DNA from 3 places in the Methylovorus sp. MP688 genome. Region 3 is predicted to be linked to each of the others. Evidence: predicted binding sites of a transcription regulator. Region 3 holds the regulator's gene; each other region holds the start of a gene.
What was found. The regulator sigma-54, encoded in region 3, starts transcription at its own class of promoters, with help from an activator protein. The targets are predictions, from matches to a motif close to TGGCACNNTTCCTGCT.
Positions count from the first base shown of each region.

Region 1: MPQ_RS05955 (ammonium transporter) is a predicted target of sigma-54. The motif match lies at 1,775-1,790, and genes of this name have one in related genera.
Region 2: MPQ_RS08660 (glycogen/starch/alpha-glucan phosphorylase) is a predicted target of sigma-54. The motif match lies at 1,597-1,612, and genes of this name have one in related genera.

Region 1 is NC_014733.1:1,217,420-1,221,618, reverse strand. Features, by position in the region: gene MPQ_RS05960 (Spy/CpxP family protein refolding chaperone) at 1-335, opposite strand, end outside; gene MPQ_RS05955 (ammonium transporter) at 528-1,736, opposite strand; gene arsB (ACR3 family arsenite efflux transporter) at 1,954-2,976, opposite strand; gene MPQ_RS05945 (arsenate reductase ArsC) at 2,973-3,485, opposite strand; gene MPQ_RS05940 (ArsI/CadI family heavy metal resistance metalloenzyme) at 3,505-3,990, opposite strand; gene MPQ_RS05935 (helix-turn-helix transcriptional regulator) at 3,993-4,199, opposite strand, start outside.
Region 2 is NC_014733.1:1,826,551-1,830,749, reverse strand. Features, by position in the region: gene MPQ_RS08675 (energy transducer TonB) at 1-289, shown strand, start outside; gene MPQ_RS08670 (MotA/TolQ/ExbB proton channel family protein) at 346-1,089, shown strand; gene MPQ_RS08665 (biopolymer transporter ExbD) at 1,086-1,511, shown strand; gene MPQ_RS08660 (glycogen/starch/alpha-glucan phosphorylase) at 1,757-4,199, shown strand, end outside.
Region 3 is NC_014733.1:227,034-231,232, forward strand. Features, by position in the region: gene rapZ (RNase adapter RapZ) at 1-120, opposite strand, end outside; gene hprK (HPr(Ser) kinase/phosphatase) at 137-1,102, opposite strand; gene hpf (ribosome hibernation-promoting factor, HPF/YfiA family) at 1,185-1,514, opposite strand; gene MPQ_RS01055 (RNA polymerase factor sigma-54) at 1,542-2,996, opposite strand; gene lptB (LPS export ABC transporter ATP-binding protein) at 3,021-3,743, opposite strand; gene lptA (lipopolysaccharide transport periplasmic protein LptA) at 3,800-4,199, opposite strand, start outside.

The DNA.
Region 1 (4,199 bases), 990 kb from region 3:
GCCTGCACCTTGGCAGGGTCGTAAGGCTCAGCCTTGGCCAGGGTTTGCAGATTCTTCATGCCATCATGCAAGGCCTGCATCTTCTGCTCACGCACCGGCTTCTGCTTATCCATAATCTGCTTTATCTGCGCCTTCTGATCCGCCGTCAGGTCCAGCCCACGCAAACCGCGATGAAACCCGCCATCCTCAGCGCCAGGGCCACCGGCATGCGCATGTTTGCCATGCGGACCGGCACAAGCCTCATCGTCACCGGCATAACTCAGCGCCGTACCAAATGCCGCAAGTGAACCCACCAGCAACAGTCCTGGCAAAATAATGTGTTTATTGATTTTCATGTCTCGCTCCTTTAACTCACTCAGTATTAAGTGTCACGCAAAGTAAGACGCCGCGTGGAGCAAAAGGTTAAAGGGGTCTGAATCAAAGTATGTTAACTTGGGTAAATAGTTGTAAAGACCATCAAACCGAATAAAAACGCCCGACTAATCGGGCGTATTAAAATTGATTCAGTTAAATTTTTTAATCCGGGTTCAATCATCTCCCAACGCACTAAGCTGCGAAGTCGCAGGGATTTTATGAATACTTAGATCAGCGCCCATGTACTCCTCCTCCTGCGTCAAACGGATGCCGACCACCGCCTTCAGCACGCCATAGACCACCAATCCGCCCGCCAAGGCGATCACGACACCCAGCGCCGTGCCGATTAACTGCGAAACGATGTTGACGCCGCCCATGCCACCCAAAGCATGTGAGCCGAAGATGCCAGCGGCGATACCACCCCAGGCGCCGCACAGGCCATGCAGTGGCCATACGCCGAGGACGTCGTCGATTTTCCAGCGGTTTTGCACCAAGGTGAAGGTCCAGACGAACAACACACCAGCAACGCCACCGGTAACAAGGGCGCCCAGGGGATGCATGACGTCTGAGCCTGCGCACACGGCGACCAGGCCAGCCAGCGGGCCGTTGTGTACAAAGCCGGGGTCGTTGCGGCCGAGGATGACGGCGGCGATGGTGCCACCGACCAGTGCCATGAGGGAGTTCAGCGCGACCAGGCCGCTGACGGCATTAAGGGTTTGGGCGGACATGACGTTGAAGCCAAACCAGCCGACGGTGAGTATCCATGCACCCAATGCCAGGAATGGGATATTGGATGGTGGAAATGCATGCAGACGGCCATCTTTGCTGTAGCGGCCGTGGCGGGCGCCTAGCATGATGACGGCGCCGAGGGCGATCCAGCCGCCCATGGCATGTACTACCACTGATCCGGCAAAGTCATGGAAGGCAAAGCCGAACTGCTGGGTGAGCCAGGCCTGAATACCGTAATGGCCGTTCCAGGCGATGCCTTCAAAGAAGGGATACACCAGCCCGACCAGTGCAAATGTCGCGGCGATTTGCGGATTGAATTTGGCACGCTCGGCGATGCCGCCCGAGATAATGGCGGGAATGGCGGCGGCAAAGGTCAGCAGGAAGAAGAACTTGACCAGCTCATAGCCGTTCTTGGCGGACAGCACATCGGCGCCGTGCATAAAATCCACGCCATAGGCAATGCCATAGCCGATGAAAAAATAGGCAATGGTGGATACTGAAAAATCCACCATGATCTTGACCAGCGCATTCACCTGGTTTTTGCTGCGCACCGTGCCTACCTCCAGAAAGGCAAACCCGGCATGCATGGCAAGCACCATAATCGCCCCGAGCAACATAAAAACTACATCATTTGCTGACTGCACTGTCTCCATTACTTACTCTCCTGTGAAATTTTTGTTTGGCTCAAAAGAGCAAAATTCAAGCCAATACAGCAAGTTATTGTTTCTTCAGGATTTCAGTTTTGGGGCATTTTAGATTTTGCACTATTGAAGTGCATTTATAAGTGCATTGCACGTTTTGTGTGCATTAAGAGGATTTTGGCTTAAGGATATTGCTTCCGGCCGCGATATCGCGCTTGAAAATGGAGCATCAACGCTTTGCCTCATACCAATGCTGACTGCGATTCACCAGTTGCACGATAAGCAGCATGACGGGCACCTCGATCAGCACACCAACCACAGTAGCCAGCGCCGCACCGGAATGAAAGCCGAACAGGCTAATGGCGGTGGCCACGGCCAGCTCGAAAAAATTGCTGGCGCCAATGAGGGAAGAAGGTCCGGCAATCGCATGCACCTCGCCCACTTGCCGATTCAGCCAGTAAGCCAGCCCAAAATTGAAGAAGACCTGCACCAGAATCGGCACCGCGAGCAACAGGATCACCAAGGGCTGCGTCATGATCGCCTGCCCCTGAAAGGCAAACAGCAGCACCAGCATAAGCAGCAAGGCCAGCATGGACCATGGCCCGGTTTTCTCCAGCACGGCATTGAGGCGGGGCGTGCCTTGCTGCAGCAGGTGTTTGCGCCAGCCCTGGGCGATGATCACGGGGATCACGATGTAAAACAGCACCGACACCATGAGGGTAGTCCACGGCACATGGATGGACGATAGCCCCAGCAATAGCGCCACAATAGGCGCAAAGGCAATCACCATGATGCTGTCATTAAGCGCCACCTGCGAGAGTGTAAACAGCGGATTGCCATTCACCAGTCGGCTCCAGACAAACACCATGGCGGTACAGGGTGCGGCGGCCAGCAAAATCAGTCCGGCGACATAACTGTCAAGCTGCTCTGCGGGCAAATACGAGGCAAACACCTGATGGATGAACAGCCAGGCCAGTAACGCCATGGAAAAAGGCTTGATCGCCCAGTTGATGAAAATCGTGACGGAGATGCCCTTCCAGTGTGATTTCACTTCGCTCAAGGAACGAAAATCCACTTTCATAAGCATGGGAATGATCATGACCCAGATCAGCAGGCCCACCAGCAGGTTGATTCCCGCCCACTCCAGGCCAGCAGCGACTTCAAACCACGCGGGCAGCCATTGCCCCAGCATGACGCCGACCACAATGCACAAGCCTACCCATAGCGAGAGATAGCGCTCGAATATGTTCACGAGGTCTGCTCCTGTTGTTTTTGCCCTATCGCTTGCATGTGCTGACGAATGGCATCGGGGGCCAGCTGGCTCAGGGGTAACGCCACCAGCTGGGCAACGCAGTTTTCTATCTGCTGAAAAATGCGCTTAAACGCGGCGCGCTTTTCAGCATCCGTGCCCTGCACGGCCGCGGGGTCTTCGAATTCCCAGTGGGCTGCGATGGGCTTACCGGGCCATACCGGGCAAAGCTCGCCTGCGGCGTTGTCACATACGGTAATGATGAAGTCCATTTGCGGCGCATCCGCCTCGGCAAACTCATCCCAGCTCTTGCTGCGCAAGGCGCTGGTGTCATAGCCTATCGCCGCGACTTGCTCGATGGCATACGGATTCACCTTGCCATTGGGATGGCTGCCTGCGCTGTAAGCCTTGAAACGCCCCTGCCCCAGTATATTAAACAAGGCCTCCGCCATGATGCTGCGGGCGGAGTTCCCCGTGCATAAAATCAGTACCTTAACCATGTTCTCGCTCATCTTCGTGCCATCCAGATAATCAGCAACAGCCGGGTTTGGCGCCTACCGGTTTTGTTGCTTTGCCTATCATGGTGATCGGCACACAGCATTCGCCCTGCGTGGCGGGTTCCGCCGACGACGCGCCAAACACGGGGATGGCCTCCAGCGTATGGTAAGTTTCCCATGGCACTCCCTGGGGATCGGTAACCCAGTATTTGTCGGACTTGGCATAACAACAGGCCGCGCCCAGCTCAGGCTTTAACTGCGCTGCTGTCTGCTGCTCTATCGCCTGCAGGCGAGTGTGCATCTCCGCCAGCTCGCCTTCGCTTTCGACTTGTATGCCCAGGTGATTGAGGCCAGCGGGCGCGTTGCGCATGGAGATGGCAAAGTTGATGCGGGGATCATCCAGCATCCACTTGGCGTAATCGGGCTTGAGCACCGCCGGGGCCGCGTTGAACAGCGCCGAATAAAACTGGATATTGGCGTCAAGGTCGTCCACTGCGATATGGATATGCATGCGTTTCATGGTTAAGCTCCTTTGCTTGCGCAATCGAGAGAGATGCAGGCGGTTCCGCCGCAACAGTTTTCAGTGAGGAATGCCAAGAGATCATTCATGCGGGTAAAGTTGGCCGAGTAAATCACAAAGCGCCCCTCTGTCTTCGCGCTCACCAGCTCGGCATGCGCCAGCTCCTTGAGGTGGAACGACAACGATGAAGGCGGGATAGAAGCCAGCTC
Region 2 (4,199 bases), 1.3 Mb from region 3:
GCATGAGCCAGAACTGGTGACGGGCGTCGCTTACCTGTATGAGCCTGAGCGCAAATACCCCACGCTCTCCAAGCGTTTGAAAGAGGAGGGTAAGGTCAAGATGAAGGTGCGTATTTCAGCCACTGGCATGCCGGAAGACATTCAGCTGCTGGAACGCTCCGGATTTGAACGACTGGACAATGCGGCGGTAGAGTGGCTGAAGGCAGCCCGCTTCACGCCGTATCGCAAGAATGGCAAGGCGGTAAGTGTGTACGCCATTGTGCCGATGAGCTATTCGCTGCACGACTAGTCAGAATATTGTCAAAAGCACCATTATTATTTAGTTAAAACAAGAAGGAATATTGCATGCAAAGCGGTTACGAGTTTAATAGTCTGGCCTTTATTACCGATGGCGGCGTGGTTTCCATCACCGTTGCACTCTGTCTGCTGGTCATGTCCGTCGCCAGCTGGTACCTGATTATCGTGAAAGGCATCCAGTCCCTGCGCCTGCGTGCAGCGTCGCGCAATTACAGCCAGCGTTTCTGGGATGCCAGCTCGCTGGAAGTGGCTATCCGTGAAAACGGTGTCTCCACCCCGATGTCGCGCCTTGCCAATCAGGCAGTCGAAGCCGCAGAACATCATCAGCGTCACGCTTCCAAGCGTCTGGCGGATGCCTGCAATCAGGACGAATTTGTCGCACGCAGCATGCGTCGCGTTATCAGCGATGAAGGTGCGCGGCTGGAAAACGGCTTGACCATCCTGGCATCGGTCGGCAGCGTGTCACCCTTCGTTGGTCTGTTTGGTACCGTATGGGGTATTTACCACGCGCTGGCCAGCATCAGCATGAGCGGTCAGGCGACACTGGATAAGGTGGCAGGCCCGGTAGGTGAAGCGCTGATCATGACGGCATTTGGTCTGGCCGTGGCGATTCCTGCAGTGCTGGCTTACAACGCCCTGGTGCGCAGCAACCGCGTGCTGATGGCGCAACTGGACAGCTTTGCCAACGATCTGCATGTGCTGCTGACCACGGGTGCTCCGCTGACTCATGGCAATACGCCAGGAGAAAGCGCACTAAAGCCCCAAAGTCACCTTAAAGAGGTGACAGCATGATAGGTTCAGGCAACGGTTTTGGCTCGGGCAGCCATTCTGCGCCGATGGCCGAGATTAACACCACGCCGCTGGTGGATGTGATGCTGGTGCTGCTGGTGATCTTCATCATCACCGCGCCTTTGCTTACCCACGCTGTGCGCATTGACTTGCCGCAAGCCAGCAGCCAGCCTCTTCCAGAAAAACCCGAGTCATTCACCATCTCGATTGATAACGCCGGGCAGATTTACTGGAACGATACCCCGCTGGTGGAAGGCGAACTGGTGCTCAAGCTGGAGCAGGCTTCCAAGAAAGAGCCGCAGCCTGATATCAATCTGCGCGCCGACAAAGAAACCCGCTACGAAGTCATCGCCAAGGTGATGGCCGATGCCAAGAATGCAGGCGTGCAAAAGCTGGGGTTTGTTAGCGAACCTGCTACAAACTAAGCTCTGTCTGCTGTCTGTTGCATCAACAAAACCCCGTCTCTTGACGGGGTTTTGCTTTTGGGTGGTCCACATTCGCACATTAAACGGGCTTGTTTTTTGCTAGACTAGATGACAAGTCGTCACTGTGCGCTGCGCGCCTGCTGGTATTTTGAGTGGATTTTCCTGCCTGGGAATGTCATCTCCAGATCACGGTGGGCCGTTAGCCTGTACTGAATCTCCAGATATATGACAGGAATCTAACCGCCATGATAAGTTCAAATGCGTCCCAGCCCTCCGAGTTCACTCCCACCGTTACTACTGAAAAAACCCCGATAGCACAGGCTTTACAGAACCACCTGATATTTTCGGCATTTAAAACCAGTGCAACGGCAACGCCTCGTGACTGGTATGCCACGACCGCCTATACCGTTCGCGACCATGTGGTGGAACGCTGGGTCAAGACCTCCGAGGCTTATCAGGAGCGTGACCCCAAGCGCGTGTATTACCTCTCGCTGGAGTTCCTGATTGGGCGCATGTTGTCCAATGCTGCCCTAAATCTGGGCATAGCACCGGAAGTGAGCGAAGGCCTGCACGCGCTAGGGCGCGATATGGAGCAGGTAGTGGAGATGGAAACCGACGCTGCGCTGGGCAATGGCGGCCTGGGGCGTCTGGCGGCCTGTTTCCTTGATTCCATGGCCAGCATGGATATTCCCGGCACAGGCTATGGTATTCGCTATGAATACGGCATGTTCCGCCAGTCCATCAGCCATGGTCAGCAGATCGAAAATCCGGACAACTGGCTGCGCTACGGCAATATCTGGGAATTCCAGCGCCCCGAGAGTACCTATATCGTGCGCTTCTTCGGGCATGTGGTGGAGTTCCCCACCGAGCAGGGCATTGAATATCACTGGGTGGATTCCGAGGCTGTTGTCGCCATGGCCTATGATGTGCCGATTCCCGGCTATGGCACGGAAACCGTGAACAACCTGCGTTTGTGGTCGGCCAAGGCTACGCGTGAGTTTGACCTCATGCATTTCAACGATGGCAATTACGAAAAAGCCGTGGAAGAGCGCAATGCCACCGAGAATATCTCCAAGGTGCTTTATCCCAACGACACCTCGGTCTCAGGCAAGGAGCTACGCCTCAAACAGCAGTATTTCTTTGTCTCTGCCTCGATTCAGGACATCCTGCGCCGTTTCCTTGCCAATCATCACGACTGGAACATGCTGCCGGAAAAGGTGGCGATTCAGCTGAACGACACCCATCCGGCGATTGCCGTGGCCGAAATGATGTATCAGCTGGTCGATGTACACCGGCTGGAGTGGAGCCATGCGTGGAAGCTGGTGGTCAAGATTTTTGCCTACACCAACCACACGCTGATGCCGGAAGCGCTGGAGACCTGGTCGGTTGATCTGTTCGGCCGTCTGTTGCCGCGCCACTTGGGCATCATTTACAAGATCAATCACGAATTCCTGCAGATGGTGAATCACCGCTTCCCCGGCGATACCGATCTGCTGAGCCGCGTATCCATCATTGATGAAACCCACGGACGCCGCGTGCGCATGGCGCACCTGGCTGTGATCGGCAGTCACACGGTCAATGGGGTTGCCGCGCTGCATAGTGAGCTGCTCAAAACCACCTTGTTTGCCGATTTCAACCGGATTTATCCCGGCAAATTCATCAACATCACCAATGGCATTACCCCGCGCCGCTGGCTTAACCAGTGCAACCCTGGGCTCACCGCCTTGCTTGCCAAGGTGATAGGCGAGGGCTTCCACAAAGACCTGAGCAAGTTGCAGGGCATTGTGCCGCTGGCCGAAGATGCCGATTTCCGTCAGGCATTCCGCGAGATCAAGCTACAGAACAAGATCCGCCTCGCAGCCCGCATCACCAAGCTCACGGGCATCAGCCTCAACCCCAATAGCCTGTTCGATGTGCAGATCAAGCGCATACACGAATACAAGCGTCAGCTGCTCAACATGCTGCATGTCATCACCTTGTACAACCGCATCCGCAGTGGCAAGGCCGAGAGCATTACGCCGCGCACGGTGATTTTTGGGGGCAAGGCTGCGCCGGGCTACTGGATGGCCAAGCTGATTATTCGCTTGATCAACGATGTCGCCGCCATCGTCAATGATGACCCGGCAGTGGGCGATAAACTCAAGGTGGTGTTCTATCCCAACTACGAAGTTTCCGCTGCCGAATTGCTGTTCCCAGGCAGTGATCTTTCCGAGCAGATTTCCACCGCAGGTACCGAGGCCTCGGGCACAGGTAACATGAAAATGGCCCTGAATGGCGCTCTGACCATCGGTACCCTGGATGGCGCCAATGTTGAAATCAAGGAAGAGGTGGGTGATGAGAATATCTTCATCTTCGGCCTCACCACGCCGGAAGTCGCCGAGCTCAAGGCGCGTGGTTACAACCCCTGGGATTATTACCATGGCAATGAAGAGCTGCGCCAGGTGCTGGATATGATTGCCGGCGGTTTCTTCTCGGTGGATGAGCCAGACCGCTATCAGCCGATTTTTGACACTCTGCTGCACAAAGGCGACAACTACCTGCTGCTGGCGGATTACCAGAGCTATATTGATGCGCAGGATGCCGTGGGCCGGCTGTATGAGGATCAGGAGGAGTGGACGCGCCGCGCCATTCTGAATGTCGCCCGCGTAGGCAAATTCTCCAGTGACCGTACCATAGGCGAATACGCCA
Region 3 (4,199 bases):
AATCTGCGGCAGCAAGGTGGCGGGCAGATTGTCTATGCAATAAAAACCAGCGTCTTCCAGAGCGCGCAACACAATGCTTTTGCCTGAGCCGGAAAGGCCAGTGACAATGATGAGACGCATATTGCTGGTGGCCACGCTAGCTCTCCACTTGCTGCTGGCGCTTCATGGCTTTGCTCATCTCGCGATGCTGGCGCTGCATGAACTGCTTGGTGCCGTTAATGCCGCGCAGCAACAGCATGTGGTTGCGCACGGCGACTTCGACCAGCACCGCAATATTGCGGCCGGCCGCCACGGGAATCATGACTTTGGGGATTTTTACGCCCAGGATTTTTTCGTGATGCGATTTGATCTTGAGCCTGTCCAGCAGTTGCGGCGCCAGAGTATCGGCCATCTCAAGCTGAATGATGAGATCGAGCGGTTTGGTGGGCTTGACGGCATTGTCACCAAACAGGGCACGGATGTTGAGGATGCCGAGGCCACGCACTTCAAGGAAGTCCTGCAGGATAGGGGGGCAGCGCCCTTCAAGCCGGTCCGGCGCAATCCGGTAGAAATCGACAATATCATCCGCCACCAGACGATGTCCGCGCGAAATCAGTTCCAGCGCGAGCTCGCTTTTACCAATGGCCGGGTTGCCCTTGATCAGGATGCCAAAGCCCTGCACTTCAATGAAAACACCATGGGAGCTCTCGGATTCGGCGACGGCTTGCGCCAGATAATGGCTCAGGACATCCATCAGCCCCGGGCTGCGCATGGGTGAGGTAAACAAGGGGGTTTGAAAATCATCCGAGGCTGCATTCAGCTCGGCGGGTGGTTTTTCACCATTGGCGACGACAACGGCGGCCAGGTCGGTGGAAAACAGATTGTGGATGGCTTTCTTGAGCTCTGGCTTGGGCAGGCTGCGCAAGTAATCCATCTCAGCACAGCCCAACACCTGCACGCGGTTGGGGTGTACAAAATTCAGATGCCCGATCAGTGCCAGCGAGGGCTTGGTCACCGTTTCACTGGTGAGCAGGTTTTCGCCGCCATTCAGCCCGGAAACCCAGGTGAGCTTGAGATTGCGGCGCATATCCCGGTAAAGCTGTGCAACACTGATGGTAGCCATATGATTACCTTATGTTCGGCAGGGACAAGGCGACTGGCGATATGTAAGACAACACGCCTTTGCCTTGTCCCCGGTTAGACCTTTATTCCGCAGCCGCCTGGTGCTTGAGGGCACCGTTGGCCTTGTGATGGTCGCTTACTTTTTCCTTGTGCTTCAGAACCTGGCGATCCAGCTTGTCAGCCAGCGCGTCAATCGCGCCGTACATGTTTTCACCGCTGCTTTCGGCATGGATATCGTGACCCGGCACATGAATGGTGGCCTCCACTTTCTGCGCCAGCTTCTCTACGCTCATGGTGACTTTGACGTCAATCACATGGTCGAAGTGGTTACTCACGCGCTCAAGCTTGCTCTGCACATATTCGCGCAGGGCTGGGGTAACGTCGAGATGGTGTCCGGTGAGATGCAGGTTCATGATTTACTCCTTCAGGTAAAACGCAGATCAAAGCGATCTGCGCTGGTTGGCCGCGGGTATCTGCAAAGACTCGCGGTATTTGGCAATGGTGCGACGAGCAACCACGATGCCCTGTTTACCCAGGATATCCGTGATCTGGTTATCCGACAGCGGCTTTTTCGGGTTCTCTTCGCTGACCATTTGTTTGATCAGGGCGCGTATGGCAGTGGCGGAACAAGCGCCCCCGGATTCGGTAGCCACATGGCTGCCAAAGAAATATTTAAGCTCGTAAACTCCGCGTGGGGTGAGCATGTACTTGCGCGTGGTAACGCGTGACACCGTGGATTCGTGCAGGCCCAGCTCATCGGCAATCTCGCGCAGCACCAGGGGGCGCATGGCGACCTCGCCGTGCTCAAAGAAATTGCGCTGGCGATCCACAATCGCCTGAGAAACGCGCAGGATGGTGGAGAAGCGCTGCTGGATGTTCTTGATCATCCACTTGGCTTCCTGCATCTGGCTCATCAGGTATTGGCTCGAGCTTTCGCGGTTGCGCTTGAGGATGCCGGCATACAGCTGGTTGATGCGCAGCTTGGGCACGACTTCGTCGTTCAGATGGGCCAGCCAGACACCTTTGATTTTCTTGACCACGATTTCATGCTGAATGTAATGATCAGACGTGATTTTGCTGAATTCACCACCTGGGCGGGGATTGAGTTGCAGCACCAGCTGTTGCACTTCGCGCAATACATCATCGTCGCAGGCCAGCAATTTTTTCAGTTTTGCGTAATCGCGGGCTGCCAGCAGGGGCAAGTGCGTTTCGGCAACCTTGATGGCGAGATCCACATAAGGCGTATCTGGTGGCAAGGCGCGCAATTGCAAGGATAGGCATTCTGCCAGATTGCGCGCGCCTATGCCGGGTGGGTCCAGGTTCTGGATATGCTTGAGCGCCGTCTGCAACTCCAGCATGTCGATTTCGAGCTCCGGTGGCAGCATCTCGGCCAGCTCTTCCAGCGACTGCTCCAGATAACCGTCGTCGGTAATGGTATCGACCAGCAGCATGGACAAGGTCTGGTCGCGCTCGGACAGTGGCAACAGTTTGAGCTGACCTAGCAGATGATCGCGCAGGCTGAGGCTGACCGCTTCCTGGTAGCTGAAATCATTGTCATCGTCATTGCCGGAGCTGCTGTCTTCCCAGCGGTTGCTGCCGCTGCTGCTGCCGAATTCAAAATAGTCATCGCCACCAAATTCATCCTGGCGGGGAGCTTCCTCCGGTGTGGCGGCCACGCTGGGCTCAGGGGCTACTGGCGCCGCAATGAAGTTGTCGGGGATTTCCAGCGGTTCTTCGATCTTGTCAGCGCGTTCCAGCAATGGATTCGCCTGCAGTAGGGTTTCCAGCTCCTGATTGAGCTCCTGCGTGGATAGCTGCAACAAACGGATGGACTGCTGCAGTTGCGGAGTCAGCGCCAGGTGTTGCGAAAATTTGAGTTGTAAGCTTTGCTTCATACGTGGGGGCCGCCAAATGTGTGCTTAGAGGCGGAAGTCCTTACCAAGATACACTTCTCTTACGCTATCGTTGTGAATAATTTCGCTGGGCTTGCCTGCCGCGAAGACGCGTCCTTCATTGACGATATAGGCGCGGTCGCAAATACCTAATGTTTCCCGCACGTTGTGGTCGGTGATCAGCACGCCGATATTGCGTTCGGTCAAAAAGCGGATGATCTTCTGAATGTCCAGCACGGCGATGGGGTCGATGCCGGCAAATGGCTCATCCAGCAGAATGAAGCTGGGGTTGGTGGCCAGGCAGCGGGCGATTTCAACGCGACGGCGCTCACCGCCGGACAGGCTGACCGCCATGCTGTTGCGGATATGCGTGATATGCAGTTCCTGCAGCAGCGATTCCAGCTGGTTTTCCATCTGTTCCGGCGCCAGTTTCTGCAACTCCAGAATCGCCATGATGTTTTCGGCCACCGTCATCTTGCGGAAAATCGAGGGCTCCTGCGGCAGATAGGCGAGGCCCAGGCGCGCACGACGGTGTATGGGCAGACGGCTCAGATCCTTGCCATCCAGCAGAATGCGGCCATCATCCAGGGCCACCAGCCCCACCATCATGTAAAAGCTGGTGGTCTTGCCTGCACCGTTAGGGCCCAGCAAGCCCACCACTTCGCCGCTATTGAGTTGCAGCGAAATATCCTGCACCACCGTGCGGGATTTATATTTCTTGCGCAGACCTTCTACGATTAATTGGCTCATGTTTACTCAGGTATATCGTGTTGCACGCCAGACTGACGGATTGTCAGCATGGCAGGTTAATTGGCCGTCGCGCCATCGGTGCCAGCCGGTTTTTTCTTGGGCTGAATGACGGCACGTACACGCCCGGTCGGTGTGGCAGGCGTTGCTGCCTGGCTGCCACCGCCAATCACCTCGGCATATTCGGCATTGGCGTCATACATGATGTAGTCACCATGCACGATGTCATCGCCTTTTTTAACCCAGGCCTTGGTGTAGAGCTGTACCTTGTCCATACGTCCATCGTACTCGATACGTTGACCGCTGCCTTCCATATATTCGTTTTTACCTTCCATTTTTTGCTTGAAGGTGGAGGGCGTCTGCGGATTACCGTAGGTCGTGCTGTGCTGAAAGCCTTCTTTGTCCTCGCGCACCACCAGCTTATCGCCACGGATGATCAGCGTCCCCTGGGTGAGGATT